3 regions of the Caproicibacterium argilliputei genome follow, and region 1 is predicted to be linked to each of the others. Evidence: riboswitches for the same ligand, from Rfam matches in the RefSeq annotation. Region 1 holds a riboswitch; each other region holds the start of a gene.
What was found. Region 1 has a riboswitch for cyclic di-GMP ahead of PXC00_RS07870 (sigma factor-like helix-turn-helix DNA-binding protein). Riboswitches for the same ligand answer to the same signal wherever they lie in the genome.
Positions count from the first base shown of each region.

Region 2: another riboswitch for cyclic di-GMP. It lies ahead of PXC00_RS06515 (VWA domain-containing protein); the one in region 1 lies ahead of PXC00_RS07870 (sigma factor-like helix-turn-helix DNA-binding protein).
Region 3: another riboswitch for cyclic di-GMP. It lies ahead of PXC00_RS12925 (sigma-70 family RNA polymerase sigma factor); the one in region 1 lies ahead of PXC00_RS07870 (sigma factor-like helix-turn-helix DNA-binding protein).

Region 1 covers NZ_CP135996.1:1,604,942-1,610,758, reverse strand. The annotation lists gene PXC00_RS07885 (hypothetical protein) at 190-345, opposite strand; gene PXC00_RS07880 (recombinase family protein) at 342-743, opposite strand; gene PXC00_RS07875 (hypothetical protein) at 863-1,213, opposite strand; gene PXC00_RS07870 (sigma factor-like helix-turn-helix DNA-binding protein) at 1,274-1,723, opposite strand; cyclic di-GMP riboswitch class I at 2,135-2,225, opposite strand; gene PXC00_RS07865 (hypothetical protein) at 2,320-2,589, opposite strand; gene arsA (arsenical pump-driving ATPase) at 2,663-4,399, opposite strand; gene arsD (arsenite efflux transporter metallochaperone ArsD) at 4,544-4,936, opposite strand; gene arsB (ACR3 family arsenite efflux transporter) at 4,960-5,817, opposite strand, start outside.
Region 2 covers NZ_CP135996.1:1,340,261-1,346,077, reverse strand. The annotation lists gene PXC00_RS06515 (VWA domain-containing protein) at 1-2,431, opposite strand, end outside; cyclic di-GMP riboswitch class I at 2,511-2,592, opposite strand; gene PXC00_RS06510 (Crp/Fnr family transcriptional regulator) at 2,833-3,486, opposite strand; gene PXC00_RS06505 (SGNH/GDSL hydrolase family protein) at 3,653-4,759, opposite strand; gene PXC00_RS06500 (metal ABC transporter substrate-binding protein) at 4,894-5,817, opposite strand, start outside.
Region 3 covers NZ_CP135996.1:2,691,590-2,697,406, forward strand. The annotation lists gene PXC00_RS12910 (recombinase family protein) at 1-140, opposite strand, end outside; gene PXC00_RS12915 (SHOCT domain-containing protein) at 233-388, opposite strand; gene PXC00_RS12920 (recombinase family protein) at 402-779, opposite strand; gene PXC00_RS12925 (sigma-70 family RNA polymerase sigma factor) at 1,353-1,766, opposite strand; cyclic di-GMP riboswitch class I at 2,258-2,344, opposite strand; gene PXC00_RS12930 (acyl-CoA dehydratase activase) at 2,489-3,295, opposite strand; gene PXC00_RS12935 (2-hydroxyacyl-CoA dehydratase subunit D) at 3,300-4,532, opposite strand; gene PXC00_RS12940 (4Fe-4S binding protein) at 4,532-5,245, opposite strand; gene PXC00_RS12945 (hypothetical protein) at 5,242-5,640, opposite strand; gene PXC00_RS12950 (2-hydroxyacyl-CoA dehydratase family protein) at 5,690-5,817, opposite strand, start outside.

The DNA.
Region 1 (5,817 bases):
CCGTCCTCTCATATCGTTGGTGTTTTGTGTGAGAGACCGGACACTTGATCTATTCAATTGTCAAGGAGCAGTTGGCTTTTTGCCAACGCCATTATCTCACACAAAGCAGGGAAAAGCTATATAAATAGCTGATTTTTCGCATATTACATATTACATTAGAAAAAACCGCCTTTAAATTGTATTTTGGGATTATGCTGTCTTAATTACGTAAGCATTTATCAAAGCCTTTTTTATGAAATCAGCCGCTTCCTTGTTCGGCTCCGCAGTAAAAAACAATGTGACAGATATCCCGTTTATTTGTATCTCTATGGTTTCTGTCTTTCTATCCAACTGTTTTGTTTTCATGACGGGACCTCCCCTTTCACGTCCATCGTGAGCCTATGGATCGCATGGATGTCTTTGAACAGCCCGATTTCGCCTTCCAGGGGTGAATAAAGCCTGATATTCGATTGTTCCAGCTTCCGGAGAAAATCCAGCGTTTGTGCCGAGTCTCTCCCGAGGCGGCTCAGTTGTTTTACCAATAAGACGTCCATCCTGCCTTGTTCAGCGACATGTTCGACTTCAATCAGGCCGGGGCGATTATATTTCAGGCCGCCTCCCAAATCCTCGGAACAGCCAACAACGATGAATCCCATCTGATCCGCATAGTCATAGAGTCCTTTTTTCTGGCCTTTCAGCATACCGTGGGCATCCTCCGGCGCGTCAATGCGGCAATACAGCCACGCTCTTTTTTTCTGTTCCATATAAAGCCCCCTGTTTCTGAATGATGCGGTTTGACCTCACAAGGGCGCGGCAGGGCGCAATTGTCCTGCCGCGTAGTTTCTAAGTTCAAACAACTTGCTTGTTCTTCATTTCAATGCTTCTATTCGGCACTGCTTCCCGAAGCGAGGGCGGCGGCATAAACGGTTTGCCGGTCAGGCAAACGCCATAGGAATTTCACCTCTCCCAGGATCTCTGCGAGCCGCCCCCATTGCTTGAATCTGTGGCTGGACGGAAGTAGCGTTGGCACTGTCCGTTTCATTGCGAAACAACCCACCGCAGGCTGTTTTATAACCGGGCTTTGCCGCTCGTCGCCTTCGATGCCATCGGTTCGACGGATGTCTGTCACCCATCCGCAGGTAGTCCTGGCGCGCCCGTCAATGTCGCTGCCGCTCATCACGGCCGGACAGCTCATGTATTTATGCTGCCGGATATAAATTTTTTCAAAGAACAAAGAAGAGGAAACCCCCTCACTTATTTCCACGTTGAGCGAGGGGGTTGAGCGGAAAAATTTTCACTTTTCCATAAGTTTTTTTAATTTCGTCAAGACTTTTGTCTTTCTGTCGTGGATCGTCCGCTGAGGTATACCGGTTTCTCTGGATAGCTGACGCTCGCTTTTGTCTTTGAAAAACAAAGCGGCGATCAGTAATTGTTCCTCCGGAGCAAGACTTTTGAGGCAGTTCAGCATCTTTTCGATCATCACAGCTTTCACCGCGGCCTCGTCCACACTCTCGCCTGCAGCGGCGAACTGCCTGTTTTCTTCCAGAAGCCGTTCATAGGAGTCCTCCCGGCTGGGGATGTATGTAATGGTGCCGCCAGTATAATCGATCCTGCACCGTTCGACTTTGATGTCGTACTGCTGGTACTCCATCAGGCGGTCGCTTCTCTCCAAGACCTCAATGATCTCTTTGCTCACGTCGGGATATTTTTCCCGGTAATTTTCCTTTTTCTGATACTTCGCCATAGGCTTGTCCTCCATTTCGTGATTGTTGAAATCCGGAAATGAAGAACAAGCGGAGGAGATCGGCAATGCCGATTTGGCACACTTCTACGAGAAGAAAAGGGCTTAAAATCGAAACTGTTCTTTAACGGTCGAGGCAGAGTTTTTGTTGTCGAAAATAAAAAATCAGCACTTTGCCGTCCCGGGCAAAATGCTGATTTTTGAATATATTTAGTTAATGGAGGCGAGTCTGTACGGAATTCGCCGTCTTTATTTCAGCCTCCGGAAGAGGAAGGAGTAAAGAATACTCATGGTTTCCCCTTTCGCCAAGGAACATAGCAGGGCCATAAATGATCTTTGCTCAAATTATCCGTTAGAAGCTATGAAAACGATGAAAGCCTGGCCCGTAAAAGGACAGGTTTACAGGTTGCGACTTCCGGCAGCCAGGCTGTCATAGCGCGCTTTACGCACTTTAGACCCTATGGCTTTGCGTCCCCATCGTTAAATGGGTTTGCCCTTGGCTTGACTCTTTTGTTGTTTTAACGTCTTTTGGCTTGTGCTTCCGTATGATAGGCGCACATGACTTGCAGGGAGTGGGGGATTCTATATTACTGTTTCCATCAACAGCAGCATGACTGATCGTCCTGAATGGTCAACTCACCATTTTCCGCTGCAAGTGTCACAACCTCTGTCCTTGTTTGAGTCTGGTCATCCATCATAACAGGGACCCCGTCAATGAAGATGGACTTCTCGCCTCCTTGTAATTTGATCAGTTCAAATTGCAAGGAGGTGCCGCAGCAGGATTGCTGCTGTGATACTTTTAAACAGTCACAATCATTGGAATCAAATGCCGCCTGAATCAAAGATTTTGCTTCTTCTGTAATTTTCATCTTTCATTTCTCCAGTTCTATTATTTTATGATATCTTTATAATGACACCATCGTCCAATTGGAAAGTGCTGGCTTATATTGTAAGCAGCTTATCTCCTTTGATTTCCTCAGCACTCCATGCAATTACCGCAAAATTCCCCTTAGAATGTTCATCCACCTTGTTGATCCACTCGATTTCGTTGCTCACCTTTGCGGAAAGTATTTGATTTGTTGTACCGGTCCGATAGAAGGACGAATTGATGACCCACCATTTCACTTCGATGCCGGCGCGCTTTAAATCTTCCTCCAAGCGCAGTGCTTCATAGACGGGCGTATCCTCGGCCAAAGTCACAATAATGACCTCGGTTTCATCAGGATTGCGGAGGCGCGGCAGAAGCTTCCGTGCGGATTCGGGGATTTCGCCCTGGGAGCGTTTGATCTCCTGATTGTAGCTTTGTGTGGAATCCAGCAACAAAAGGGTATGTCCTGTCGGAGCGGTATCGATCACGACGGTCTGGTTTTCCGCTTTCTCTACAACTTCGGCAAAAGCCCGGAATACCGCGATTTCCTGCGTACAGGGAGAACGTAGATCCTCCTCGATATAAGCGATATCATCAGCGGACATGGTCTTTTTTGCCTTGGAAAGTACTTCTTCCTGATATTTTTTCAGTTCGGCTTGTTCATCAATACGGCTCATGGTGATGCCGCTGGCCTCGCTGATTACAGATTTCAGGTGTCCGGCCGGGTCCGTCGTAGTCAGATGAACCTTCCTTCCTCTTTTTGAAAGGCCCAGTGCAATCGCAGCCGCAACAGTGGTTTTCCCGACACCGCCTTTCCCCATGGTAAAGATGACCTTTTTATTCGTGCGATACAGATCGTCAATGACATCTTCCAGATGAGGAATCGATTTAGCCCTGACTTTTTCATCGCGGACCTTATACTGATCCTGGGTCAGAAAAGCCCTGACATTATTAATTCCGGTGATGTTATAAGCCCGCAGCGGAATTCGGTATGTGGCCAAATTTTTCAAACCTTGTGGTATACTCCGAAGCGCATCCTGTTGTTTCCGATACAGGCTCTCGGAAACGCTGTCGTCATAGGAAGTCAGCACGCCGTTGATCACCAGTGTCTGATTTTTGATTCCGATCTCCGCCAGTTCTCTGGATGCCCGTTCCGCTTCTTTCAAAGGCGCTTCTTCCGGACGTGAAACAAGAATCAGCGTCGTCAGCTTTCCATCGGACAGGGTTTCAACGGCTTTTTTGTAAACTGCTTTTTTACTTTCCAATCCCGAAAGCTGGCCTAAACAGGAAGCCCCGTGTGTGTTTTCGCTGATGAAATTACTCCACGCAGACGGCAGTTGCAACATCCGGAGGGTATGCCCTGTCGGGGCGGTGTCAAACAGGATATGGTCATATTCTTTCTGCACCGTTTCATCCGTAATGAATTTTGAAAATTCATTAAAAGCAGCGATCTCTACCGTACACGAACCGGATAGCTGTTCCTCCATATTTCTGATTACAACATCGGGCAGCTTGCCGCGATAAGGATCGATGACACTTTCTCTGTATTCAGCTGCTGCCTGTATAGGATCAAGATTAGAAACAATCAAATTGGGGACCTCTTTAATTGCAACCCCTTTGTTTGTAAGCTCCGTATGGAAAACGTCCTGTAAATTCGAGGCGGGGTCCGTGCTGATTAAAAGGGCCTTTTTTCCGCTATCCGCAAGGGTAACGGCCGTAGCACACGCCGTCGATGTTTTTCCAACTCCACCTTTTCCCGTGTAAAATAGATATTTTGTCAACCTGATCGATTGTGGATTAAAATTCTCCATGATGATAACCTCCAATTTTCGATAAAAAGATAAGGAGCATCCTCGTCCCTTGTGAAAAATTCACATAACTGATTCGGGAAGATATGCTCCTATCATCTTGTTAAAAGTGCCAAATCTCTTTCTCAGCAGAAAGTATGAACCAAATCAGCAGCACTTTCCTCCCGAGCAACCGCATCCGCCCGACCTTCTCGGAGTGACCTTGACAGTCTTCGGCTTTCCGCCGAACAGAGTTTCCGGAACTCCGAGCAGGTCGGCGAACTCTTCATTGGTCGGATACCGGCCCGCAATCACGATTTCTCCGTCCAAAACAGTGACGGGCAGCCCATCAACGCCCTTTGTGTTGATAAAGTGGTTGACGGCCCTGTTGCTCATGAATTGCTGCGGCGCGCTGGACAGATTAAATCTTTCGACCGTAACCCCGTTTTTCTTGAGCGTGTTCAGCACGGTGGAAACCCTGAGCAGTTCGGGGTCGACCCCAACGCCGCACAGCCCGGTCGGGCAGCACATGGCAGGCTCAAAAATCTGCATTTTTTTCATATCAGACATCTCCTGAAATAAAATTAGTTGTGAACGGCAGGTTTAGAATGCCAGCCTTTGTAATACCAGTCTTTGGTTTTCGTAATGATTCTGACAAGCATCAGCATCACAGGGACTTCCGTAAGGACGCCGACGGTGCAGGCCAGCACGACCGGCGAGTTTGGGCCGAACAGCGAGATTGCTACCGCGACTGAAAGTTCAAAGAAGTCGGAAGCGGCAATCAGGGATGCCGGCGCCGCTATATTGTGCGGCTGTTTTGTCCATTTGCACAGCAAATAGGTAAACGTAGAGGAGATAAGATTCTGGAGGATCAGCGGTACGGCAATCATCAGAACATAAAGCGGTTTTTCCAAGAGAATGTTGCCTTGGAATGAAAAAATGATGATTAAAGTCAGCAGCAGGCCCAGCGTCGTTACATTGTCAAACTTGGAAACGAATTTTTCATTGAAAGCCGTTTCTCCCATTTTTTTGATCATTGTAACTCGTGTAACAGCGCCGCCGACCAAGGGGACCACGACGAAAAGCACGACTGAGAAAACAAGGGTATTCCAGGGGATCTGAACGTTGTTTACGCCGAGCAGGAAAGAAACCAGTGGGACAAACAGAACAAGAATCAGCAGATCATTGACCGAAACCTGTACAAGGGTGTGCGCCGGGTCGCCTTTGGCGAGATTGCTCCAGACAAACACCATCGCAGTGCAGGGAGCCGTCCCCAACAGGACCGCGCCTGTAACAAAATTTTGCGCCAGGGCGGCGGGGATAAAGGCGCTGAATACGATTTTAAGAAAGAGAGTCGCCAGCCCCAGCATCAGGAATGGTTTGATCGCCCAACTGCTCCCGCTCGATATGAGGATACCGAGGGGATGCTTTCCCACGTTTTT
Region 2 (5,817 bases), 260 kb from region 1:
TAGAATCCACTTGAACTGTGCCGCCCTGCTGCTCGATGGCTTTCTGTTGGGCATCTGTCAGCATGAGATAATTCGGCAGCGTATCGGTCACCGTGGTACTGTTATCAAAAGCATAAGACAGTACACCCTCTTCTAGCTTTTGAAAAACATTGTTTAAACCGTCTTCATCCTGAACCAGCAAGTAATTTTCCGGTTGACTGGCCAATGCTTTCATAGTCGCTTCGCCTTCCTCACTGCTGCCGATAAAGGCGCTGTAAATGGAAGTATCACTGCGGTCAGAAAGCCCTTTTTCTTTCATGCGCTGCGCCGCGGCACTTGCATTTTTCACATTCGGTCCATTGGGTTCCCCGTCAGAAATAAAAATCACAAACTTTCGCTTACCGTCATTAGCGTGCGCTTGTACCGTTTCTGCCACCAAATCAATCGCTGCGTCCAGGCAGGTATATGGGGCGGGATAAATTTTGGAAACCTGCGCTGCGGCACTTACAGGAGTTGTAAAGGCGTTCAAAAAAGTCCCCTGAAACGCTGTTCCTTTCGGTGTGTATTTAGCATAGTCCTTATTCCTCGTACCATCCGAATTATGAATGAGATTATAATCCGCTGTATTCATCGGGTCATCTTTGTAATAATTAGAATCCCCATTAATAGCATCTTTGCTCCAACAAAAAGTGCCAACTGACACCGGTATTTGTTTATTTTGTGATAGCTTGGAATTGCACTCTGTCAGTTTTGTTAAGAAGTTTTGTGTCGCGCCCTGAAGCAGTGCCAGCCTCGAATCCTTCGCAAATATTTTGTAATCCGGATTTCCCACATCATCCAGTAAATTTGTATCGTTGGCGTGCTTTTTTCCATCCACCGAAAGTTTCATACTGGTGGAACGATCCATCATCATGATAACTTCGGCATCTCGCTGTGACGTGTAGTTCTGAATCCGGCCGGAACGGCTTAGCGTAATTTGGGCTGTCCGACCATCTGAAAGCATTTTCGCTGTTTTGTTGAACGTGACCTGCACGGTTGGATCCGGCACAGTCACCGCGGCTTCCGCTGTGCTTCCGGCCTGAAATGTCGCACATTTTAAACCGCCGCCGCATTGGACTGTGACGGTGTTGGCATACACCGCACCGGTAACAGCGCAATCCTGAAGGGTGATTTTTGCCTCGGGTGCAAGGAGTGTTCCCAACACGCCGGCCTGCGGAGATGATAAAATCTGCAAATTTCCAGAAAGGCTTCCCGAATCCGTACAGAAATTCCACAAGATTCGTCGGGCAATGGCGTTGTATCCGGAACCCGCATTGATGCCGCCGATGGTTACCTGCGGCAGTTCAACGGAACTGCAGCCCGCAGGCAGGTGGAGATTGATTACTAAATACTGGGAGTTTTCGAGAGAAACACCATCATTTGCGAGGTCGTTCCAGTTAGAGTAATTAAGCACTTCATTAAAATCCTGATGGACTTGCTCCGCAGAAACAGTTTCGGAACCATCCCACCGCCATGAAGATTCCGGCGTTATATTCAGCACCTTTACTGCCGCATCCTTTGAGGAATCCGACACCTTGCTTAGTTTTTGCGACAGGCTATTTAATTGGTCGAAAGTTTTTTTTGCAAATGAACCGTTTTCTGTACCAAGTTCAACGGGAAACTTTTCATTTGTCACAGCTGAAAGCTGGTCGATTGCTAGAAAGCACTTGCTCTTCTTGTCAACTGCAGAGCCTTTGTTTCCACCCGGATTGTCGGGACCGTTCAACTGCACTTGACTGCCGAAATACACTTTGCCGGGTAAAGATTGAGAAATATCTTTCACTTTTAGAGTTGTGCCATTTGTGACGTCAAAGTCTTCTATGTAGTTTATATTTGCATACTTTTCCGAATCCGAGCCAGCCGCAACCTGAAACTTTGTGCCGACCTTTGTATTCGCTGTTCCATTCTGCAGCAAATACACATAATACGTTTGTCCCGGCTTCAGCCCTGTAATCGTTTTCTGCACGGTCTCTTTTTGAGTGGATTCCACCCAGAATGGCTGCCCGACCGCTGTTTTTGCTGCTTCATCCTGATAAACACAAAATTCGTAATTCCCTTTCGGTACTGTAAGGTTTAAAACGGCGGAGCCTGCCGAAGAACCGGTGTCCTGACTCCAGTTATGCGTGTTGCCGACTTCCCCATAGCTGCCGGTAAAATTTTGTACCGCCAAGTTTGCTTCTACATTCAAGTTATTTGGATTTGAAAGGGTGTTGGCGACAATGCCGAAATAGCGCGCATTGCCCAGTCCCTCGGCAATCGAAAGCGGTGTCAGCTCTGATTCGGAATCGGCTGCATGGGCGGAAGTGCCCGCGAAAGCAACGGACACGGTACAGAACAGGACAGAAAGGCTCAGCGTCATGCAAAGGAAGCGCTTCAGCCTGCCGCCCATTCTTTTGATTTTGCACAGATTCATACGCCGCCCACCCCCTATTCCAGTTGAAAATAAGCAAGAAAAAAGCCAAAACATGAAAACGACAAAAAATCGTTTCTGTTTTGGCAACTGGCTGCCGCCTCTTGGTGAGGGGCCCTATAGCTTTGCGTCACCGATTCTCATCGGCTTTGCTTTTACAAATTTGCTGTACAGGTTCTGCACTTCTGGCAGATGTTGTATCTTGGTGACAAAGATATCGTACCACAAATTTGCTAATTTGTATGTAACAAAGTTACGCAAATGGCTGTTTCCCTTTCGATTTGTGGGAAGTGGTGATTCATTTTTCCGAAATGCAAAAAATAAATTAGATTTTCCTTTTTTGTGCGCGCAATATGCACAGCTTGTAATCCGTCTTTGTGAAGTCTTCTCCGCCAAATGAGAGTTTATAGGATTTCCTGCAATTTTTTGATATCTGTTAACTGTATGGAACCGCGGTGAAGCGCTAAAGCACCGCTTTTCTGCAAATCTTTCAGCACGCGGGTAATGACTTCGCGTGCGCTGCCTAAATGGCGAGCAATCATTTCATGGGTAATCTTGAGGTGCGCAGTCCCCTGCAGACGGCTTTCTTCCAAAAGGAACGACGCCACGCGGCTTTCCAGCCGGCGGGAAAGCATTTCATTCAGCAGTGCGATCACCCGCGAAAAGCACCTGCGCTGCAGGTGCATCTGGCATTTCAAGTAGGGCACCGAGGCATTCATCAGGCAGCGGTGCAGGTGTGCCGGAATACAGAAAAGCGCTGTGTTTGGCTCTGCCTGGCACAAGACTTCATACTGTGGAGCTTCCACGCTGAAAGTTTCCGGTATGTACTCGCAAAACGACCCTTGTGTCATCCGGCAAAGCGTAATTTCTTTGCCATCTTCTGCCAGCAAATAAACCCGCACACACCCCTGCGCAACCGCAAGAATATGGTATTTTTTTGCAACCTTTGATACATTCAGCGAACCGGCCTGCACCGGAATCACCGCTGCGTTCCTTTGAATCTGCTCACGCTCCAGCGTGGGGATGTCCTCAAATGACAAAAGATTTTCCGCATTCATAACAGGCTCCTCCCAAACCAGTTCCAACGCCGCCCCAGCGGGGCTGCATTGGAACATCATTTTGCTTTTTCGGCGGTCTGTCAGACCTTGTGTGAAAAATCCTTCTTGTTTCGATTTGCTCCGATTTTTCGGATAACTGTTTTGACAGACTGCCGCAGAGATGCGTTTACAAATAATGCTTGATTTCCACAGCTAACTGCTCTGCCGCTGCTTTGTGACACGCATAGCCCGGATGCTCGCGGGAGCCCATAGTGGCAGTATCCGCAACCGGCAGCATAAACAGGGAGGTGTGCTTGTCTGCTGTCTCTGCCACATAAGTTTCGACCGCTTCGCGCAGGATGCTGTCAATCTCTGTCTTTAGCAACCCGCAGACCCATAGAATGTGCGCTTGCGGATTGCAGCGTCGAATCTTTCTGCCAAATGCCGTAATGGCGCTTTCTAAACGAGCGCGGGACGCAGCCTCCGGCGTGCCGTCTGCATTTTGTTTCTGCGCAAAAAGCCGCCCGGCCTTTTCGTCCCGATAAACCGCGGGCTTGCCAAACGCAGAGGCATCGTTCGCACCCAAACAGATAGAAACCACATCCGGCTGCCAGCCGGCAAAATCATAAGGAGCAAAAGCACCTAAAGCGGCATTATGCGTTCCCTGCAGGACTCCGCAAACCTGCTCATAATACTGTGGAATGTTGCACGCCGGATTGCCGTCCCAGCTGGAAAGAAAACCCCAGCCGCTTTGGGAAACAATGCGGAAGTCAGCGTGAAGTCGGTTCGCTGTTTGAAACGCATAATCAAACACCGAACTGAACACCATAGAATTCCACTGCATTTCCTTCTGTGCGCCGACAGTACCCTCCCCAGAGGTCAGGCTGTCCCCAATGAATTCAATCTTCCCCTGTTTCGGCGGCAGAGGGAGAAACGAACCGTCGGTTCGCACCGCGTGAATCTGCAAATAACTCGCTGGGTCGTCGTGCATGGCCTGCACCTCACGCAGAATTTTGACATTGTGCGGTATTTCTGCATCCATGCTTCGCAGTATAGGCAGCCAATACCGCCCTTTGGGCAGCATCTGTCGGCTGACAAGGGCGTCATCCACCAAAACGGCGATCCACGGCTCCAATGGGCCGTAGTCTGTCTCTACTTCGAGCCAGACTTCCCCAGCTTTCAGATTCATTTCGATTCCGCTGCCGGACCAAAACAAAGTGAGCGGATAGGCACAACCATTGGTTCTCCCAAAAATATGCAGGCTTTCAATCGCATCCAGACGAAAATCTTTCAAGGTGTTTCTCCTCCAGTCCTTTTCTATTTCCAGTATAATAATGTGGAAAATAAAAATCAAGACGCACACCGCACAGCCACAGCGGGAAAAAACCGCCAAAACTGTGCAGGATGCGTCCTGAAAGAAGAATTGCCTTATCCTTTTAAACTGTCGTAAATTTTTGTTAAGTTATCCTGCAAGCGCGTCAAATAGTCTTGATTGTCTTCGGCACTCTCCATCGTATAAATGGTTTCCACCTTTGCGCCGACTTCATCCGCAAGGGTTTGGGAGACCTCTGGACTTGCCATTTCTTCTGCAAAAATCGTAGTGACCTGATTTTTTTTGCAGTAGGAAACCAACTGTGCCAACTGCTGTGTACTCGGCTCTCCCTCCGCAAAAACATCCTCAACGCTGTTTTGTGTCAAACCGAAGTCGCGGCACAGATAGCCAAACGCCGCGTGGCCGGTCACGAAACTTTTCTTCGGAACAGATTTAAATTTTTTACTATACGTCTGATAAAGGCTGTCTAGCTTTGTAAGGTATGCATCGCGGTTTTTCTCAAAATACGCGGCATCTTCAGCATCTGCCTTTACAAGGGCCGTGCAAATGTTGCGCACTTCTGTTTCGGCGCCTTTGATGCTGAGCCACAGATGCGGGTCGTACTGACCATGTTCCTCTTTTTCCCCTGCATCTGTGTTTTGAATCGGCTTAGCACCTTTCGAAGCTTCCACGACAACCAGTTTGGAATTTTCTGCAGATTTTACGGCAGCGTCTGCCCAGCTTTCCATGCCAAACCCATTGTAAACGAAAATATCCGCCTTGCTTAAACTGACCAAATCCTGCGCTTTCGGCTCAAAGTCATGCGGCTCCGTACCATCCGGAATGATGACGGAAACATCCACTTTTTCTTTGCCAACTGCTTTGGTAAACTCCTTCATGGCATCAAACGTAACAGAAACGTGCAGAACCTTATCGGCAGCCGATGCTGCAGAACCGCTGGAAGCCGCCTGCCCTGCCTGAGAGGAAGCGCCGCCACCGCAACCGGTCAAAGCAGCAGCAGCAACCGCGGCGCTGAGCAG
Region 3 (5,817 bases), 1.1 Mb from region 1:
CGCAGCTTTTCCGGCTGATAACCCAAAACCGGGCGAACGGGTTCAATCACCTGAATTTGCGGCGGTTGAAGGCTTCGACACGCAACCGGCATCTCGTTTCTGCCCGCTCCCGCAGCGGTTTGAGCGTATGCGCTATTCATTTTCACTGTCTCCTTTCTTGTGGGTTCGATACCTTTTTGGTATTAGCACATACACTACCACATGGACGCGGGAATAGCTATCACAATATCCACTAAATCGACCGGAGCACCGGGCGATACTTTTTGACTACGTATTCCTCAGCCTTTTCGTATTCCCGCGAGGTGATTTTTCCCTGTTTTAAAAGGGATACTAGAAAATTTCGAGCCATCCGATATTTGATTTCATTCGTTACCTGTTTCTGTGTCATGGTTGAACGCCTCCTAACCGAGTAATGGAGACGAAAGTTTGGCCTGCCGCTCCACGGAGATTTCTCCTTCCAGCGGAGAGTACACCTTCACGCCGCAGTCGTTGAGCTGTCGGAGAAAGTCAACGGTTTTCGCTGTGTCGCGATCGATACGGATGGCGGAATGAACAATCAAAGCCTCCACTTCACCCGCTTTGGCGGCGGCCATCGCGTCTTTTAGGCCGGCGCGGTTATAATCCAGACCGCTGCTCAAGTCTTCGGAAGCCCCGACAACCTCGAAGTCCATTTGACGTGCATATCCGTCCAGTTTTTCCTTCTGTTTTTTTAAAGCGCCGTGGGTATCCTCCGGCGCGTCGATACGGCAGTAAAGCCACGCTTTTCGTTTTGTATCCATATCGATATCCTCCTTCGCAATTATTGGCTTCATGGCACATGCATAAGGGCAGACGTATCAAAACGCCTACCCTCATGGTATCTGGCATGAAACCGCCAGACTTGTTCTTCGTTTTCGGCTGCTCCTATTCGACACTACTTCCCGGAGCCGGGGCAGTCAATTCAGACCAGCCAGTGGTTAACGTCACGCAAGCGTGACGAATGGCTGCCATGGGACTCTCACCCTCGCCGGGATCTCCGGCGACCGCCCCCATTGCGATGTCTGTGGCTGGACGGAAGTATCATTATAGGCTGTTCCGGTCTTGGCGGTACGATCCACCACGGATCGTTTTCCGGTCAAACATTTCCCGCTCGGCACCTTTGATGCAATCGTTTTGACAGGCAGCTCTGACTTGCCTGCAGGTGGTCTTGGCGTGTTTCCCGACGCCGCTTTCGCTCATCACGCGAAACAGCTAATGTATCTGAACTGCTGGATATAACCGAATGATTTCGGTGTTTTTCAAGGAACACGGGAGAGATAAAAATCCCCCTCACTTCTATAAAGGAAAAAGTGAGGGGGTTGAGCGGATTGTTTTTAATTTTCCATGAGATTTCTTAACTTCAGCAGGATTTTTCTTTTCCTGTCATTAATAGTTTTCTGCGGTACGTTGATTTTTGCGGAGAGATTGCGTTCGCTCAGTCCGTTAAAAAACAGCTCATGGATTAACAGCTTTTCTTCAGAATTCAAGGCAGCAAGGGCTTGCCCCAATTTCTTCAACTGTTCTTGCTGGGTGAGCCTGTCCTCAACGGTAGGCTCATATATGGAAAGTTGAAGCTCCACTTGAACGCCGTCCTCCTGAAAGCGTTCCAGAGAAAGCTCAAATTGACGGGCAACTTTATCCTGATACCGTTCCGCTTCCCGCGCTTTATGGTAAGCGTGATAGACCGCTTTGCTGACTTCGACGCGCTGGTGTTTTACAAGGATCGTATATTTTTTATCTTCCGACATATGCTTGTCCTCCTGATTTTCAAAATTTGGTTGAAAACGAAGGACAAGAAGGCGGCAATCTGCAGCGGGGAATATCCCTTAAAAACGCAAAAAGAGCGCACCAGCGGACATAGTCGTCCGTTGATACACTCTTGTAGATATGTTCGTATTGAACACGTTCTGTCAGTTCGTGTTTGTAACCGCTCTGCGCCCATGCGCAGCATAGACTTTTTTTGACGAGTTACCGATTAAGAAACTATGTAGCAGATAGATGTCCGCTTCATCACGCCCGACCGCTGATAAACAGCGGTCGCCTGAAACTCATAACATATCGAACACGCATAGAAAAGCCCTCCAAACCCGTAAGCTTGGAGGGAAAAAGAAAATGGTTTATTCAGGCATAAAAACTGACCCGCCAAACTTACGTTTTTTTTGTTGGGCGGGTAACGGTTTCCTTTTATACCCATTTATGAAAAGACCTGCCGCAAAAAGGGCAGGTCTAATACGCACTTCACGGTGGCCAGGCTGTCATCATGCGGTTGCACTTTAGACCCTCGGCTTTGCGTCCTTGCCTTTCAGCAAGTTTGCCCTTAGCATTATTTTGTTACTGAATACCACCGACTGGGGCCGATACGTTCGATTTGCAACTGTAAGCCACCTAAAGTATAGGGAACACCATCTTCACATTACCTTCCAGTGAACTACCGGATAGTGCCTTGTGGTTTTCAGTTCCCTCATGACTTTCATGACTTTTTAAATTCTTTTTCAGCATTCCGCATACCAATTAAAGCAGCTCCAATTGCACCGTTGTACTGCGGATAATTGGCTTTATAAATATCACACATCAACTCATCCTCCAGTGCCAGGCGCAGCGCATCATTTTTTGCGCCGCCTCCGGTCATCATCACATCGCCATCCGACTTATATTTACGCGCCATTTTGGCGATACGGTTTGCCATGGCTATATGCATACCTGCAAGGATATCACTTCGGCTTTTCTTTTGAGCAAGAAGAGAGATCACTTCCGTCTGGGCGAAAACGGCGCAGGTGCTGTTGATTTGACAGGGGTCTGTACTCTCTTTCGCAAGCGAAGCAATCTGATCAATGGTAGTTTCCAGAAGATCAGCCACGACCTCCAAGAACTTTCCTGTTCCAGCGGCGCATTTATCGTTCATTGTAAAATTAACGATATGTCCATCGGGGCCAAGGCTGATGATCTTGCTGTCTTGGCCTCCGATATCAATGATCAAGCGCGGATGCACGTTTTCAGGGGCTGTCAATTGTACACCGCAGGCATGAGCGGTGATTTCTGAAATTGTGGCATCTGCGAGGCCGATACTGCGCCTGCTGTATCCGGTTGCGGTGATCACGGCGATATCATTGCGTGTGATACTTTGGCTTGCATAGATCTTTTCCAGCAATTTGCCCGCAGTTTCCTCACAGTCGATGCCTGTTGGAAGAAGTTCAGCGCCTAAAACACAGTTATCCTTTATCAATGCCGCTTTCAGGTATGTCGAACCGGCATCCAGCCCCACATAATAGTTTCCCATGTATTTATCTCCTTTGTTCTATCAATTCAACAAACGCTTCCAGACGGATTTTTACCTGTTCTGCATCCTCGGCGGAGAAATCTGTTTCCACACGCAGAACCGGAATATCAAGCTTATCTGCCAGCTGTTCCACCATGGACAATTCGAAGTCGTAAGGCGTGCAGCCGCGCAGGATATGATAAATAACGCCCTCCGCTTTCGTCTGACGCAGTTTTTCTGTGAGACTGCTGAGGCGATCGTCCGTCTGCTCGAATACCGGACACGTACATGCGCAGACATATCGCGCCGTAAGCGCACGTAAGATGCCGTCTGTACTGTACTCATCAGGAACAACGGGGTCATATAAAAGCCTCCCCGCCATACACGTCTCGTCTCCGACAATCTGTGCCCCCAGACCTTCCATCAAAAACGGCAGTTTATAGTTTGGAAATGTAATGGGAGAGCCTGCGATAAAGATACGCGGCTTTTTCCTTTTCAAAGGCTGCATGGCAGCTGCTTTTTGGGAAAGTCCGGCATTTAGTATTTTCGCGTGCTGCGCCCAGCTTTCCGGCGTATCATAGCAATAGCTGTTCAGCACAGCCATAACCTGTGAACCCGTGACAGGCGGATTGTCGGATGAGAGCAAGCCGTATAGTTTATATGCTTCCTGCTGTGCCGCATTAATGCTTTTGCAGGATTCAATCAGTTTCCGGTTGGAGAACCTGCGGCCCGTTTCTTTGGAAATACTTTTCATGAGAGCATGCATGTTTTGCAGGTTCTGCGCAAAGCGTTCCTCCGACTTATCCATTTCAATCGGCAAGGGAATAACCGGAAGATACTGCGACAAAAGCGCCGCGCTCTTCCGTTTGCCGTCGCAGGTCATCGGCAGCACCGCCAGCCTGCACTGCTGATAGATTGGCATGACGCGCATCGCATGAAATCCCGCGGTTGCTTTCAAGACCGGGCAAGCGTCGCGCGGGACGATCTCGTCTCCGATCATTGCCGCAACGCTGTGCCCAGCGCATAAACGAAGTGGCCTGTAGCCGAATGCGTATATCATTTCATCTGGCACCATCACGCAGTAGCTGCCTATGTACTCGTTGTCATCCTTCTTAAAATCGACAAATGTTCTATTAAGAACATCCGTAAAATATTCAAGCCCATCGGGAATATCCCGCGCGGACGTCAACTGTTTCAGTGAACCAGCCGAAACACGCGAAATATTTCGCTTATAACGTTCTAATGTACGCTCTTCCATTATTTCACCTGCTTACTATTACGTTTGGAGGACAATACCTTTTTCCCAAACAGGGTAAAGGAAAGCACATCCTGCTCCGGGCATGCCTCAATGCATTTCATACAGTAGATACAATCCGAGTGAGTGATATCGGATTTGTTGCGCTCCTCATAAATAGAACGGATATCCATTGGGCAGCATTCAAGACAAGCGCGGCAGTGTGTACACGCGGTGCCGTCCTTTTTAATTTTTCCGAAGCTGATTTTATTGACAAAGCCCCGGAGTGTCCCTAGCGGGCAGTATTTACAGAACGCCCTTTCTTTCAGAAAACAAATTCCCGTTACAATACCGACAATAATGATTTTATAGATACTCATATCTGCGCTGCTGAAGGAAAGGTCGGGCCGTATATACATAACTGGGCGCAGCCCAAAAAACAAAACGCTGGCCAGAAAATATACAAGTATGATCCATTTCAGCGGACGCAAATAGGATTTCACCTTTAATGACACGTGGAACGTCGGAATATGCAGTTTTTTCCGAAGCATTGAAAGTAGTTCCTGATAAAATCCCAGCGGACAAACATAGCCGCACCAGAGACGCCCAAAAACTAGAGCACTGAAGATGCTGAGCAATAAAATAATAATCCGGTATCTGCTTCCAAGGAAAGCGAGCACGGCAGCGGCAATCAGAAGACATGTGATACGAAAAGCTGTAATTTTACGCTGCTTCAATGTGTTTCCTCCTCACTCCGCAGTACCGGAAGCGGTTTAACGCGGTTTTTCTTTTTTCTGTAATAGACTGTCATGCCTCCCGATGTCAACACGGCAATACCCAAAATAGAGGCAACATTTTCGATACGCTTGAGCGTCTTAGCCTGCATAGCGGTTTCGTTTTGATTACCGCCGTTTGGAATTGTCGTGCTTTCGTCGCTTTGAGTAGTGCTGCTAACGGGAGTTAATGTCCGGCCTGCTGGATTCTGCGCAAGATTTGCTTTGACAGCGAAAAAAACGATTGTAACAAGAATGGCGGCAATCACGATGGTTATTATTCCGCGGTGTGCTTTTGCCGCTTTTGTTTTTTCCATAACTTTTCGATGCAGTTCTTGTAAAAGAAAGCTGAATGACATAAGTTCCTCCTTAATCGCTTTGAGTTTATAAACTGGTGAGTATTCATTTTCATATTGCTGCGGACAGTCTTCCGGTCTGCATCAGCAGTTCAGAAAAAGCTTCCAGGCGAATTCTGATCTGTTCGATATCGGCATTCGTATAATCCGTTTCAATGCAGACGAACGGAATCCCCGCCC